DNA from 4 places in the Kocuria oxytropis genome. Region 2 is predicted to be linked to each of the others. Evidence: riboswitches for the same ligand, from Rfam matches in the RefSeq annotation. Region 2 holds a riboswitch; each other region holds the start of a gene.
What was found. Region 2 has a riboswitch for cyclic di-AMP ahead of QYM41_RS04255 (C40 family peptidase). Riboswitches for the same ligand answer to the same signal wherever they lie in the genome.

Region 1 (3,543 bases), on a different contig from region 2:
CGACCACCCCGAACCACAGCATGGCCGTGGACTCGACCTCGGGGGGCTCCAACAGCCGGCGCACCCCTTCGACGGCGATGAACCCGCCCACAGCCAGCAGCACCGAGGCCTGGGCGGCCGCGGCGACGATCTCGGCGCGCTGGTACCCCCAGGTGCGTTTGTCCGTGGCCGGTTTCAGCGCCAGGGTCGCGGCGGTGAGGGCGATGAGCAGCCCGGCCGAGTCGGTGAACATGTGCCCGGCATCGGCCAGCAGCGCCAGGCTGCCCGAGACCACCGCACCGATGATCTCGGCGACCATAATCGTGGCGGTGATGGCGAACACCACTGCCAGTTTCCCCCTCCGCCCGGCGCCGGCGTGGGAATGATCGTGCTCGCCGCTCATACCGGAATCTCCTGGGTGGTGGCGTCATCGGCGAGGGCCTCGGCGGCGCACTCGGGTGTCCCGCACCGGCACACCGGTTCGACGGTGAGGATAGTGCCCAGCAGGTCCTCCAACGCGTGGGCCAGCTTGGGGTCCGAGAGTTCATAGCGCACGTTGCGCCCCACCGGCACGCCCACGACCAACCCGCAGTCGCGCAGACAGGCCAGGTGGTTGGACAGGATCTGCCGGCTCACCCCGATCCGGGCCGCCAGTTCCGAGGGCACCGCTGGGCCCTGCTGCAGCTGCAGCAGCACCGCGGCCCGGGTGGGATCGGCCAGTGCTTTGCCGAAACGGGACATCACCGCGACCGGGGACAAGATCCTCATCCAATAACCGTACAGCAGAATCTGTATCAAAGGAGATGAGGGGCTTCCCTTGATGATCGGGCAATGTCCAGCTCGTATTCATACGGTGAGGGCGGACGGGGGTGCCGTCCGCCACTGCGGCATCCCCGTCCCCCGAGCCATCGCTGCACCCTAAGGGCTCTCGCTCCAATGCCGAGGCGGAGCAGGATAAGCACTGCCCGCGTCCAGCGGAAGACAGGGCAAGGCCATGAGCACTCTCCGATCCTCTCCGCAGGACTGCTCCCCGTGTGCCGATTCGCTGGCGTGTGCACATCGACAGGATCGTGGCAATCGTTCGAGTCTGCGGCTACAGCTGCGGAGTGCACCCATGCGGTCCATCCGAGTGCACCCATGCGGTCCATCGACGATGATCCTGGCGGGGCACTCCGCACCTGACGGATGAGCCCACCGGCCGGCCTTCACCACATCGGCGAGACTCACCGGTAGGTGTAGTACCCGTCGACGGGCATGGCGTTGACGGAGTGGACGAAGGTGCCCTGGGTCGGGTTCAGCGCCGAGACCATCTTGCCGCCACCGATGTAGATGCCGATGTGGTTGCCGCCGTTCTGGGACACCAGGTCACCAGGCTGCGGGTTGGACGTCGGGGTGGCGGCGGCGATCTGCTGGAAGCTGGTGCGGGGGATGTCGATGCCGTTCTGGGCGTAGACCCAGCCGGTGAATCCGGAGCAGTCCCAGGCCCCGAAGGAGGTCCCGCCCCAGACGTAGCCGGTGCCCACGCCCTGCATGGCCGTGCCCACGATGCCGCCGGCGGCCGGGGCGATCTCGGTGATGGCGGTGGACTGCGGGCTCACGCTCGAGGTGGCGGCGCTCTGCTGCGGGGCCGGGGTCGGAGCGGCGGGCTGCGCGGCGACCGGGGCCGGGGTGGTGTAGGAGGCCAGGTTGGCCGTCGCCGATGCCGGAGCCGCATAGGAGGACCCGGAGGCGGCGGGGATCTCGGCGTAGGCCTGGGCCGGAGCGATGGAGCCCACCAGTGCGGCGCCGGCGGCGGCGACGACGGTGGTGGTACGCACGGCGCGCGAGGAGGTCTGGGCGCGGTGACGGGCAGTGTGCTGCTTGAAAAGCGACATGGGTGGATTCCTCCCTTTGCCTACGAGGTGAGCTGTCGGATGCGGGTGGGAGACACCCGGTCGCAGAACGCACGCGCTCTGAGACTTAACCCCAAGGCCCCGGTACACCGGGACCGGTAATGGTTCCCCCGCTTCTGCCAAGCGATTTCTCTTCAGGAACCCCGGGCACCGGCAGAACTCGGCGATGTGCCACGAGGGCGCCGACAGGATCAGTGGTCGGCACGCACTGAAGAGTACAAGGAGATTACGAAACAATCACAATCCGATTCGGGAATGTATAGAGATCGTAAAGAAGTGGTCAAGGCTTGATGAAGACCTGAATTGTTGTCGGCTTTTTCCTGTTAATTTCCCGAGAAAGGCGGGGCGCTCTGCGCTTTGAGTGAGGTGGCTTGTTGGTGCGTGGGCGCTGCGCGGGGAGTCGTCGCCCACACAGCGGTGGGGACAGGAGCCACTTCAAAAGGCGCGGCGGGTGGATCGAGAGCGAAGCCCGCGGCCATCCTGGGATATTTCGCGCTGCATCAAGCCCCGGAAATTTGGGCTCTGTCCATGCTCGCACTGACTGGCGGAACGTTAGCCAGCGTTGTGGTCGAGGAGATGCCCGACCAAGCCCACGAAGGCGACACCAGCGTGCCGGGACCGATCCTGCTCACCGGCGGAGTTGCGCTGTTCGCCGCGATCTCCGTCTACCTCGGTTCCTGAGAAGCCGTGCGCCCCGGCGTCCTCGTCTCGGGGCGCCGACGCGTGCCGACCGTGCTCAGTGGGCGCAGTTGGGACCGCATCCACCGCAGTGTGCACCGTCCTCGGCGGTGAGGACCGCAACGGGAGTGCAGCAGGCGTCTCCGCGCCAGGCCTCCAGCCCCTCCTTGACCGCCACGGCGGCGATCACCAGCGCAGCCAGCGGGTCGGCCCAGGACCAGCCCAGGGTGCTGTTGAGCACCAGGCCTACCAGCAGCACGGCGGAGAGGTAGGTGCACAGCAGGGTCTGCTTGGAATCGGCCACCGCAGAAGCGGAGCCCAGTTCCCGGCCGGTGCGGCGTTCGAACCAGGACAGGAACGGCATGATGAGCAGGCTCACCGCGGCCAGTCCGATGCCGACCGGGGAGTGTTCCGGCTCGGCGGCCCCGAGCAGGGCGCGGATCGCATCGACGGTGACGAAGGCGGCCAGGCCGAAGAAGGAGAACGCGATCACCCGCATCGCCACCTTTTCCCGTTGGTGCGGGTCCGGGGCGGCGAACTGCCACGCCACCGCCGCCGCGGAGAGGACCTCCACGATCGAGTCCAGGCCGAAGCCGATCAGCGCCGAGGAGGAGGCGATGGTGCCGGCGGTCAGGGCGATGACCGCCTCGAGCACGTTGTAGGTGATGGTGCCGGCCACGATCCAGCGCACCCTGCGGTGCAGCACCGCCCGGCGTGCATCGGTGATGGGCTTGGGGTCCAGGGTCAGGGAGGTCATGTGCAGGTGCATCCTTCCGGGGAGCAGCAGGTCGGGTCCACGGTGACCACCAGCTCCAGCAGGTCCCCCAGGGCGGCCCCGAGGCGGGGATCGGCCAGGGAGTACCAGGTGCTGCGCCCCTCGGCGGTGGAGGTCACCAGCCCGCACCCGCGCAGGCAGGCCAGCTGGTTGGACATCACCTGTTTGGACACGCCGAGGGTCTGCGCCAGTTCCGAGGGCCGGGCCGGGGCGTCTCGG
Region 2 (3,543 bases):
GCGTAGTAGACGAGGTCGCCGGGCTGGGCCTGGCCCGCGGAGACCTGCGTGCCGAGGCTCAGGTAGGAGGCCGGCCAGCCGTGGTGGTTGATTCCGGCGGCGCGCAGGGCGTTGGTCACGAGCGCGGTGCAGTCCTGGCCCACGCCGAGCTGTCCCATGGCGGCGGACGAGATGGTCGCGCCCTTGCCGGAGGCGGAGCTCTGGGTGGTGACGGTGCGCTCCGCGGCCGGAGCGGCCTGCACGGCCGGCTTCGGGGCGGGGGCGGGCTTCGGGGCCGGGGCGGCCTGGACGACCGGCTTCGGCGCCTCGACCACCGGGGCCGGGGCAGGGGCGGGCTTCGGGGCCGGGGCGGCCTGCACGACCGGCTTCGGCGCCTCGACCACCGGGGCCGGGGCGGGGGCGGCCACGGGCTTCGGGGCCGGGGCGGCCACGGCCGCGACGACCGGGGTCTCGACCGTCCGCTCCGCCTTCTTCTCGGTCTTCTTCTCCGCCTTCTTCTCGGTCTTCTTCTCCGCGGGCTTCTCGGCCTTCGTCACGTGGGCGACGGGCTCGAGAGACACGGTGGGCGCCGCGGTGGGGGTGGCGGCCGCGACGGCCGACAGCGGGGCGTCGGCGGAGGCGTCCTGGGACGGAGCGGCCTGCACGGAGACGGTGGTGGCGACGGCGAGGCCGGAGAACGCGGCGACGGCGGCGACCGTGCGGGCCTTGCCGCTCAGGAGGGAGGCGATGCCGTTCGGGGAGGACAGGTCACGAGTCATGAGGAGTTCAGGCGGCTTTCTGGCGGGGCCGGGGCGGTCTGCCGGAGGGACGCGGAGACAGCGCGGATCACCCCGGGCGGTGCTCGGGGTGATCCGGTGTCCGGCAGGACCGTGTTCCGGGATCGGGAACGACGGCCGGGCGAGCGGAGGAGGGGGCCGTCCGGTCGGACAGCAGGGAGCACGGAGAACCGGGAGAGCGGAACTCCGTGGGGGGGGGGAGAAAAGGATCGGGCGCCGCCCGCGGGTTGTCCCCGCGGGCGGCGGGCCGGATCAGAAGGTGTAGTAGCCGTCCAGCTGCATGGCGTTGACGGAGTGCACCTGGGTGCCCTGGGTGGGGTTGAGGGCGGAGATCATCTTGCCGGCGCCGATGTAGATGCCGACGTGCGCGCCGCCGTTCTGGGAGACGAGGTCACCGGGCTGCGGGTTGGCCGTGGGGGTGCCCGCGGCGAACTGGGACCAGGTGGTGCGGGGCAGGTCGATGCCGTTCTGCGCGAACACCCACTGGGTGAAGCCGGAGCAGTCCCAGGCGCCGTAGGCGGTGCCGCCGTAGACGTAGCCCGCACCCTGGGCGGACATCGCGGTGCCCACGATGCCGCCGGCCGCCGGGGCGATCGCGGTGGTGGCGGTGGACTGCGGGGTCACGCTCGCGGTGGAGGCGGCCTGCGGAGCCGGGGCGGGGGCCGGGGCCTGGTAGGCCGGGGCCTCGTAGGCGGGCTGCGCGGCGACCGGGGCCTGGTAGGTGTACGAGGTGTAACCGGCCAGCGAGGCGGAGGCCGGGGCCGAGTAGGCCGCACCGGACTCGACGGGAGCCTGGGCGTAGGCCTGCGCCGGAGCGATGGAGCCGATCATCGCGGCGCCGGCGGCGGCGGCGATGGTGGTGTTGCGCACGACGTGCGAGGTGCTCTCGGCACGGTGGCGGGCAGTGTTCTGCTGGAAAAGCGACATGGGTGAGTTCCTCCCTTTGCCTACGAGGTGAGCTGTCGGATTCGGGTGGGAGACACCCGGCCGCAGAGCGCACGCGCTCTGACGACTTAACCCCAAGGACCCGGATCACCGGGACCGAAAGTGGTTCCCCCGCTTCTGCCAAGCAGTTTCTGTGAAGAGGCCACGGGGCACCGGCAGAATTCGGCGATGTGCTCCGTGGGCGCCGATCCGACCAGTGATCAGCACGCGTTGAACAGTACATGATTGATTACGGAAGTGTCACGTTTTGATCACGGCCGATCACGGTCGGGACACGGTCAGCCTCCGAATCATGCCCTTTTGATCTCTTCTCGGATATGAGTTCCCATCCGTGACGTTCTGTGGAGCGCACCTCGGAGGACCGAGAATCCGCACGTCACCGGGGGTGCGGCGCCCCGGACGGGCCCGCCGGGCCGGACTGGCCGAAAGTCGCTTGTGAACGTCCCCACACTGCGGTCCGCCCCCTCGCCCGGACATGCCGGAGACCCCTCGAGGGTGCCCTCCGGAGCGCCCCCGGAGTGCCCTCGGCGGCCTCCGGCGACAGGTCAGCGAGCGAGGACGCGGATGGCCGCGGCGGTGCGCAGGTCGATCTCGGCGGACCGGCCCGTGGCCGGCACCTCGACGCGCACGCGCTCACCGTCCACCCGGGCCCTGACCTCCGCGCCCGTCAGCACGCCCACGTCGCTCAGCACGCCCAGCAGGTCGGCGTCCGCCTGGACCACCTCCGGCAGCAGGGCCACGGTGTGGGCCTCCTCCGGCAGCCGGCGGGCGGCGTCGAGCAGGGAGGGGTGCGCCGCGGCGGGGCTCTCCTCGACCCCCAGGGCGGCCAGACCCGGGATCGGGGTGCCGTACGGCGAGTGACGGGGACTGTGGAGCAGGTCCACGAGCCGCCGCTCGACCTGCTCGCTCATGACGTGCTCCCAGCGGCAGGCCTCGTCGTGGACCTGGGCCAGGTCCAGGCCGATGACGTCCGCCAGCAGCCGCTCCGCCAGCCGGTGCTTGCGCATGACCTGCACGGCCCGCTCCCGCCCCGCCTCGGTGAGCAGCAGCGACCGGTCCGGGCCCATGGTCAGCAGCCCGTCCCGCTCCATCCTGGACACCGTCTGCGAGACCGTGGGCCCCGAGTGGTCCAGACGCTCCACGATGCGGGCCCGCATCGGGGTGATCCCCTCCTCCTCGAGCTCGAGCACGGTCCGCAGGTACATCTCCGTGGTGTCGATCAGGTCGCTCATGCCTCAGTCATCCTTCGTCCGGCCGTCCGGCCCCGGGGATCCCGCCCGGTCCGGTCTTCCCGCACGAGCTTAGTGGGCGGCCCGCACCGGCGGCGGAGGGAGCCGGCCGCCGCGCCCGCCGCCGCCCGTGGGGCAGAATGGGCGGCGGGCGCGACCAGCGCGAGCGCCCTCCGGCGGCCGCGCCCGCCGACGCCCGTCACCCGCCGCCCACCATTGCCCAGGGAGCGCCCGTTGCCCGCACACGTCACCATCCCCCAGCACCTGCTGCCCCTCGACGGCCGGTTCGGCGCCGGCCCCTCGAAGATCCGCCCGGCCCAGGTCGAGGCCGTCGCCCGGGCCGGGTCCGCGCTGCTCGGCACCTCGCACCGCCAGGCGCCGGTCCAGGAACTGGTGGCCTCGGTGCGCGAGGGACTCGCCCGGTTCCTCGGCCTGCCCGAGGGCCACGAGGTGCTGCTGGGGCTGGGCGGGGCCACGGCCTTCTGGGACGCCGCCGCCTTCGGGCTCGTCGAGCGGAAGGCCCAGCACCTGGTGTTCGGGGAGTTCGGGGCGAAGTTCGCCCAGGCCACCGGTGCCGCCCCGTTCCTGGAGGG
Region 3 (3,543 bases), on a different contig from region 2:
GCATCCAGTCGATCCCCGAGATCGCCCGGCAGGCCGAGCACCTCACGGTCTTCCAGCGCACCCCGAACTTCAGCGTCCCGGCGCGCAACCAGCCGCTGGACCCGCAGGAGTGGGCGCAGATCAAGGCCGAGTACCCGCGGATCCGGGAGATCGCCCGGCAGACCCCGACCGGGCTGCCGTTCCCGCCCAGCACCGCCTCCGCGCTGGAGACCGACCCGGCGGAGCAGCGCAAGGTCATGGAGGAGCACTGGACGCTGGGCGGGTTCCGCCTCGGGCAGTGCTTCTCGGACCTGGCGATCAGCAAGGAGGCCAACGACGTCGTGGCCCAGTACATCCGCGAGCGCATCGACGAGATCGTCGAGGACCCGCAGGTCGCGGAGCTGCTCAAGCCCTACGACCACCCCGTGGGCACCAAGCGGATCTGCGTGGACACCGACTACTACACGACGTTCAACCGGGAGAACGTCTCCCTGGTCGACGTCCGGTCCGCGCCGATCACCCGGCTGACCGAGCGGGGGCTGGCCACCACGGAGCAGGAGTACGAAGTCGACGCGATCGTCTTCGCCACCGGTTTCGACGCCATGACCGGGGCCCTGAGCCGGATCGACATCCGGGGCACCGAGGGGCTCGCCCTGGCCGAGAAGTGGGCCGCCGGCCCGCGGACCTACCTCGGGCTGGCCACCGCCGGGTTCCCGAACCTGTTCCTGGTCACCGGCCCCGGCAGCCCGTCGGTGCTCAGCAACATGGTGACCTCGATCGAGCAGCACGTCGACTGGATCACCGACCACATCCGCTACCTCGAGGACCAGGGCCTCACCCGCTCCGAGGCCTCCCCCGAGGCGGAGGACGCGTGGGTGCAGCACGTCAACGACGCCGCGGACATGACCCTGTTCCCGCAGGCGAACTCCTGGTACCTGGGTGCCAACGTGCCCGGCAAGCCGCGGGTGTTCATGCCCTACGTGGGCGGGGTCGGCGCCTACCGCGCCAAGTGCGACGAGGTCGCCTCCCGGCAGTACGAGGGCTTCAGCGTCGCCTGACCGGTTGAACAGCCGAACGGAGGGCTCCGGTGCCGCGGCACCGGAGCCCTCCGCATGCCGGCAGGCCGGGGCTCCGGGGCGCATCCCCTCCTCGGCAGCCTGGTGCTCGGAGGACGCCAGGAGAGCGAGATCGACGCGCCGGAAACGCATTTCTTTCTTTTTGCGAATTCCTGACAGGACAACGGAGATCGCCGGAGGAGGTTGTTTTCCCGACCCAGGAGGAAGGGGCCGATCCCGTCGGCGATCTAATGTTCTGTGGACCTTTCCCGGCAAACAGTCACACCCTGCCACGGGTGCCGCCACCCGGCACTAGACCCCGGACAGGGGCATGCTTGCCCATCGGCATGACTCGGGCAGAGCCCCAGGTCAAGCCCACTTTCGTCTCGAGCTGAGCCTCCCGGGGGATTCCCTTGGGCACGCCTCATCGGACCACGGCGTCCGGGCGCGGAGGTGCAATGCCAGATCAGCACCAAAGCCGAGACGCGCCCGTGATCTAAACGTGACTTTCCCGTTATTTTTCGGTTAGTGTTCTCTCCGTGCTCATCGCATTAACGATCGGCATCTCCGTGCACATCGCCGAATTCTGCCGGTGCCCGGGGCCCCCAGACACATCGCTCGGCAGAAGCGGGGGAACCAGAAACGGTCCCTCCCCCGGGACCTAGGGGTTAAGTCGTCGGGGCCCCCACCCTGACGACCGGGTGTCTCCCACCCGCATCCAACAGCTCACCTCGCAGGCAAGAGGGAGGACATCACTCATGCCCGTTTTCCAGTCCCGCACGCCCCGCCATCGCGCCCAGAGCCCGTTCCGCCTCGGGCGCACCGCCATCCTGGCGGTCGCCGGCGGCGCCTTGGCGCTCAGCAGCGTGGCCCCGGCCCAGGCCGCCCCCGTCGCAGCCCCCCAGCAGGTCCTCAGCACCCAGTCCCAGGCCGGCAAGGCCGCAACCATCGCCGCCGCGGCGCGGAACCAGCTCGGCGTGCGGCAGGACTGCACCGCCCTGGTCACCAAGGCCCTGCGCGCGGCCGGGGTCAAGCACCACGGGTGGCCGGACTCCTACCTGAAGCTCGGCACGCGGGTCTCCGCCGCGCAGGCCCGGCCCGGCGACCTGGTCTACTACGCCAACGGCGGCATGGGCTTCGCCCACATCGCCGTGTACATCGGCGGCGGCAAGGCCGTCCACGGCGGCTGGAACGGCAACCAGACGGTCATCCAGACCGTCAACGTCGGCTCCGGCCCCGTCTACCTCCGCGTGCACTGACACTCCACGCCTGATGCGGGTGTGCGGTTCCCGTCCCGACGGGAGCCGCACACCCGCATCCCATGCGGCCGGCCTCTGAGCGCGAAGAACCTAGCGGCGATGTCCACGGTGGAAATCCATCGGGGAACCACTCTTCCCAGGCTGATATATGAGTCGTATGCTCGGTGCGGGTCCGCCAGCGGATCAATCACCAACTCGACGAGGAGTGGAACAGCATGCGGGAACTCGCACACCGGCTCGACCGGCTGGGCACCGAAACCGCCTTCAGCGTCGCCCAGGCCGCCGCCGCCTGGAAGGCGAAGGGGAACCGCGTGTACCCCTTCCACCTCGGCGACATCAACATCCCGACGGCCCCGCACATCGTCGAGGCGATGGACCGGGCCATCGCCGACGGCTACACCGGCTACGGCCCCGGCCCCGGCATCCCGCAGCTGCGCGAGGCCCTCGCCGAGGACATCGGCTCGCGTCGTGGCATCGACCTCAGCCCCGAGAACATCGTGGTGATGACGGGCGGCAAGCCCGTCATCACCAAGTTCCTGCAGGCGGTCATGAACCCGGGCGAGGAGGTGCTCTACCCGAACCCCGGCTTCCCGATCTACGAGTCGCAGATCGAGTACCTCGGGGGCACGGCCGTGTCGTACCGCTACCTGCCCACGGAGGACGGCTTCGCGATCGACCTCGACCAGGTGCGTGCCTCGATCACCCCGAACACGGTCGCCATCATCTACAACGACCTGCAGAACCCCATCTCGGCCGAGTCGACGGCGGCCGAGCGCGAGGCCGTCGCGCAGCTCGCCCAGGAGCACGATCTCTGGGTGCTCTCCGACGAGGCCTACTTCGAGACCCGCTACGAGGGGGTCTCGAGCTCGATCGCCTCGCTGCCCGGCATGGCCGAGCGCACCGTCATCCTCTACACGTTCAGCAAGAAGTTCGCCATGACCGGCTCGCGCCTCGGCTGCGCCGTCGCGCCGCGTGAGATCGCCACGGTGCTCAGCACCCTCAACACCAACGACGAGTCCTGCACCACGCACTACGTGCAGTGGGCCGGCATCGAAGCGCTCCGCGGCACCCAGGAACCCGTGCAGCAGATGCTCGACGTCCTGCGCGAGCGCCGGGACGCCGCCTGCGAGCTCGTGAACGCCACCCCCGGCATGCACGTGGCCGTGCCGCAGTCGACGTTCTACCTGTTCCCCGACGTCACCGCCGCCATGGAGCGCATGGGGTACACGGCGGTCGGAGACTTCGCCACG
Region 4 (3,543 bases), on a different contig from region 2:
GGGTGATGGCGTGCACGTGGGTGATCGCGGTGCCGGTGCTGCTCGCTCCGGCCGGTGCCGGGGTCTCCGCCGGGGAGGAGCACGCGGCCAGGGCGCCGGTGCCGAGCAGGCCGAGGCCGCCCACGAGCAGGGTTCTACGGGTGAGGGGGTTCATGGGTCCTTTCCGCCTCGCACCACGGTGCGAGGGCCACCCACCATTGTGGACCGGCCGGGGTGCGGCCCCGTGGCGTTCTCAGTGAAGGTCTGACGAAGATTCCTCCCGCAACCGACCTTCGGCATGAAAGCCTCCCGGACCGAGGGGACACTGAAGTCATGCATCCTGGCACTGACGCGGCGGCCGGGCGGGTGCTGGTGGTGGACGACGAAAAGCCCCTGGCGCAGATGGTCGCCACCGCCCACACCGGGCCCGGCGCGGTGGAGGCCGCCCGCAGCCGGAGCGTTGATGTGGTGGTGCTGGATCTGGGGTTGCCCGGGCTGGACGGGATCGAGGTGTGCCGCAGGATCGGGGGGTCTCCCAGTGCTACGTGCTGATGCTCACCGCCCGCGGGGACGAAGACGACTAACTGGCCGGCCTGACCGCCGGGGCTGATGACTACATCACCAAGCCCTTCAGCGTGGGCGAGCTCGTCGCGAGAGTGGCCGCGGTGCTGCGCCGGTCCCGAACCACCGTGACTACCGTGGAGCCGGCCCGAGTGTTCGGGGACCAGACCGTCGATCTCACGGCCCACGAGGCGCGGGTGGATGGGGAGCCGGTCTCGAGCATCGAGGTCACATGAGTCACGATCTGGCGCCTTCATCGAGGTCCCGGCCCCCAGCACCAGCCACAGACCCGGAATGGTTTAAAGATTCCGTGAAGAAAAGGGCCTTTTCCCGGCCGGGCCATGTTCGGATATGAAGATTTCATGAAGGAAATAGCTCATTCCCCTCAGGAAATGCTGGGTACTTTTGTGCAGAAATCCGATAAAAACCTTGTGGAACGCTGGACTTCGCCCGGGGGCCCGCCCCTCCCCGGACAGGACGCAGGCCGGTAGGGCCATGAGTGCAGAGGGGCTGCGGATCCCAGCCCCCAGCGCGCTCATCGGCGCGATGCCGCAGGTCAGGGCCTCCCCCGGCGGTCCCGATGAGTGGTGGCACCGGGAGGAAAGACAACTGGTGGCGCCACCACGCCGGAACGAATGTGCCCCCGGGTGTCGTGGACGACCCGCGGTTCGCCGACGACCGCGCGGAGTCGCTGCAAGCCTTTTCCCGGCACCACAAGGAATGTGACCTTTTCGTTATCCAGGCGCTAGTGTCCTCTGCGTGCCGTTGGCTGATCTCATCGGCTTCCCCGGGTGCTTCGCCGAATTCTGCCGGCAGCCGGGGTCCCCATCACAGAAATGACTTGGCAGAAGCGGGGGAACCATACCCGGTCCGCACCCGGACCTTGGGGTGAAGCCGCCGGAGCTGCAGGCTCAGCGGCCGGGTGCCTCCCACCCGAACCCGACAGCTCACCTCGTAGGCAAAAGGAGGACCCTCATTCATGGCTTTCTTCACGCGTAGCTCTGCCCGCCACCGCGCCCAGACCCCCTCGCACCTGGTGCGCACCACGACCCTGGCCGCCGCTGTCGGCGCGGCGGTGATCGGCTCCGTCGCCCCGGCTCAGGCCTATGCCGAAGCCCCCGCCACGACCGACACCGCATACTCGGCCCCCGCGACCTCCCCGACACCGGCCGCTTCCCAGTCCCCCGTCACCGTGCAGACGGCGAGCCAGCCGGACGCTCCGGCCGCTGGGCAGGCCACCTCGAGTCTCTCCCCCCAGTCCTCGGACATTTCCGAGATCTCCGCTGCGGCCGGCGGCATTGTCGGCACCGCGATGCAGGGTGTCGGCACCGGCTACGTCTGGGGCGGCACGGACTTCGGCGCCTGGGACTGCTCCGGGTTCACCCAGTGGGTCTACGCCCAGCAGGGCATCGACATCCCCCGCACCAGCCAGCAGCAGTGGGCGGCCGGCACCCCGACCACCGACCCGCAGCCCGGCGACCTCGTGGTCCAGAACGGCGGGGCCCACATCGGGATCTACCTCGGTGGCGGCAAGATGATCTCCGCGCTGAACCCCACCCAGGGCACCTTCGTGCACAGCGTGAATGCCATGCCGACGGTCGGCTACGTCACTTTCCGTTGAGCCAACACGCCGCCCGCCACGAATGCCACGCGTGGCGGGCGGCGTGTGTGCCCCCCATCTGACCAGCATCCGGGACCGGCCGGCCAGAACCGGAGATGCCTGCACCCGGCCAACGCCGGGGAACACCCCGATTTGGCCGCCTGACGGACCCGCTCTTGAAAGTTCAGTGAAGATCTACCGCCCAGCCCTCCCAACCCGGAGAAGCCAGCTGCGGCGGGGCTACCGTCAATGGATCGGCCCGCCTCGACCCGAGGCTGAGCAGAGCAAACACCACAATGTGCAGGCCCAGCACGGGCTGCTGCGAAAGAGAGTTTCTTCATGACGTCGACGATCAAGCACCTGGCCGCCGGGACGGCCCTGGCGCTGGCCCTCAGCGGTGCCGGAGCGACCGCGGCGGTCGCGTCCCCGACGCACCAGCCCGCCTCCGCCTCCGCGCAGACGGGCGCTGAGCGGCACATGAACCATGACCGCCACTTCGCCGTGATGATGGTCCCCCACCACCAGGGTGCCACCGACATGGCCGAGCTGGCCCTGCAGAAGTCCGAGCGCCCCGAGATCCGTGACCTGGCGGAGAAGATCATCGAGGCCCAGACCGAGGAGATCCAGCAGCTGGAAGCAGCGGCCCAGCGGCTGGCCGCCGGGAACACCCCGGGGCACCACCACCACGGCCACGGGCACCACCACGGACACGGCCACGGCCACCATGGCGGCCATGGTCAGAGCATGAATGCCGACATGCAGGGCGCCATGATGGGCGAGATGGACGGCATGGACGGCATGGACGGCATGAGCCTGGAGGAGCTGGCGAAACTGTCCGGGGACGAGTTCGACCAGGCTTTCCTCGAACAAATGATCGCCCACCACCAGATGGCTCTCGACATGGCCGAGATGGAGCTGCAGATGGGCACCGACCCCGAGCTGCGAGCCATGGCGGAGAAGATGATCGAGGACCAGCAGGTGGAGATCGAGCTCATGCAGGGCTGGTTGGAGGAGTGGTTCGCGGCCTGATCCAGGACCACGAGCTGAACCCCCACCGGCTGGAACGGGCCGCCACCGGGACGTCATGATCCCCGTCGACCCGTTCCAGCCGGTCCAGTGCGGTGATCCCCGACCCGGCACCCGATGGGCGCGCGCCCTTCGCACAGTCAGCGGCACCCCAAACGGTCACCGACCAACCGTAGGTTCGCCAGCGCCGCGTCCTCTTGCCTCAGGACACGGACCCCCTCGCCTGGGGTCCTGCTCCGCCAGCGCGCGCACCGTCACCGAGATGGCCAAGATGGCCGAGATGGCCGAGACCGCTGGAGCCCCCTCGCACGGTGGTGGTGGTCGGCTCCCGGCCGTGTCGTGTTTGTCCGGGCTCGTGGAGGGGCGACACGCGATCT

Region 1: another riboswitch for cyclic di-AMP. It lies ahead of QYM41_RS15785 (C40 family peptidase); the one in region 2 lies ahead of QYM41_RS04255 (C40 family peptidase).
Region 3: another riboswitch for cyclic di-AMP. It lies ahead of QYM41_RS13365 (NlpC/P60 family protein); the one in region 2 lies ahead of QYM41_RS04255 (C40 family peptidase).
Region 4: another riboswitch for cyclic di-AMP. It lies ahead of QYM41_RS15370 (C40 family peptidase); the one in region 2 lies ahead of QYM41_RS04255 (C40 family peptidase).

The regions. Positions count from the first base shown of each region.
Region 1 is NZ_JAVFXA010000020.1:18,651-22,193, forward strand. Features, by position in the region: gene QYM41_RS15775 (cation diffusion facilitator family transporter) at 1-382, opposite strand, end outside; gene QYM41_RS15780 (ArsR/SmtB family transcription factor) at 379-747, opposite strand; gene QYM41_RS15785 (C40 family peptidase) at 1,203-1,853, opposite strand; cyclic di-AMP (ydaO/yuaA leader) riboswitch at 1,859-2,012, opposite strand; gene QYM41_RS15790 (hypothetical protein) at 2,400-2,552, shown strand; gene QYM41_RS15795 (cation efflux transmembrane domain-containing protein) at 2,608-3,306, opposite strand; gene QYM41_RS15800 (ArsR/SmtB family transcription factor) at 3,303-3,543, opposite strand, start outside.
Region 2 is NZ_JAVFXA010000003.1:57,956-61,498, reverse strand. Features, by position in the region: gene QYM41_RS04260 (C40 family peptidase) at 1-758, opposite strand, end outside; gene QYM41_RS04255 (C40 family peptidase) at 1,029-1,703, opposite strand; cyclic di-AMP (ydaO/yuaA leader) riboswitch at 1,709-1,858, opposite strand; gene QYM41_RS04250 (metal-dependent transcriptional regulator) at 2,267-2,953, opposite strand; gene serC (phosphoserine transaminase) at 3,185-3,543, shown strand, end outside.
Region 3 is NZ_JAVFXA010000013.1:8,609-12,151, forward strand. Features, by position in the region: gene QYM41_RS13360 (flavin-containing monooxygenase) at 1-1,037, shown strand, start outside; cyclic di-AMP (ydaO/yuaA leader) riboswitch at 1,602-1,787, shown strand; gene QYM41_RS13365 (NlpC/P60 family protein) at 1,793-2,293, shown strand; gene QYM41_RS13370 (pyridoxal phosphate-dependent aminotransferase) at 2,509-3,543, shown strand, end outside.
Region 4 is NZ_JAVFXA010000018.1:39,372-42,914, forward strand. Features, by position in the region: gene QYM41_RS15360 (F510_1955 family glycosylhydrolase) at 1-154, opposite strand, end outside; partial or broken gene QYM41_RS15365 (response regulator transcription factor) at 313-656, shown strand; cyclic di-AMP (ydaO/yuaA leader) riboswitch at 1,345-1,513, shown strand; gene QYM41_RS15370 (C40 family peptidase) at 1,520-2,161, shown strand; gene QYM41_RS15375 (DUF305 domain-containing protein) at 2,480-3,169, shown strand.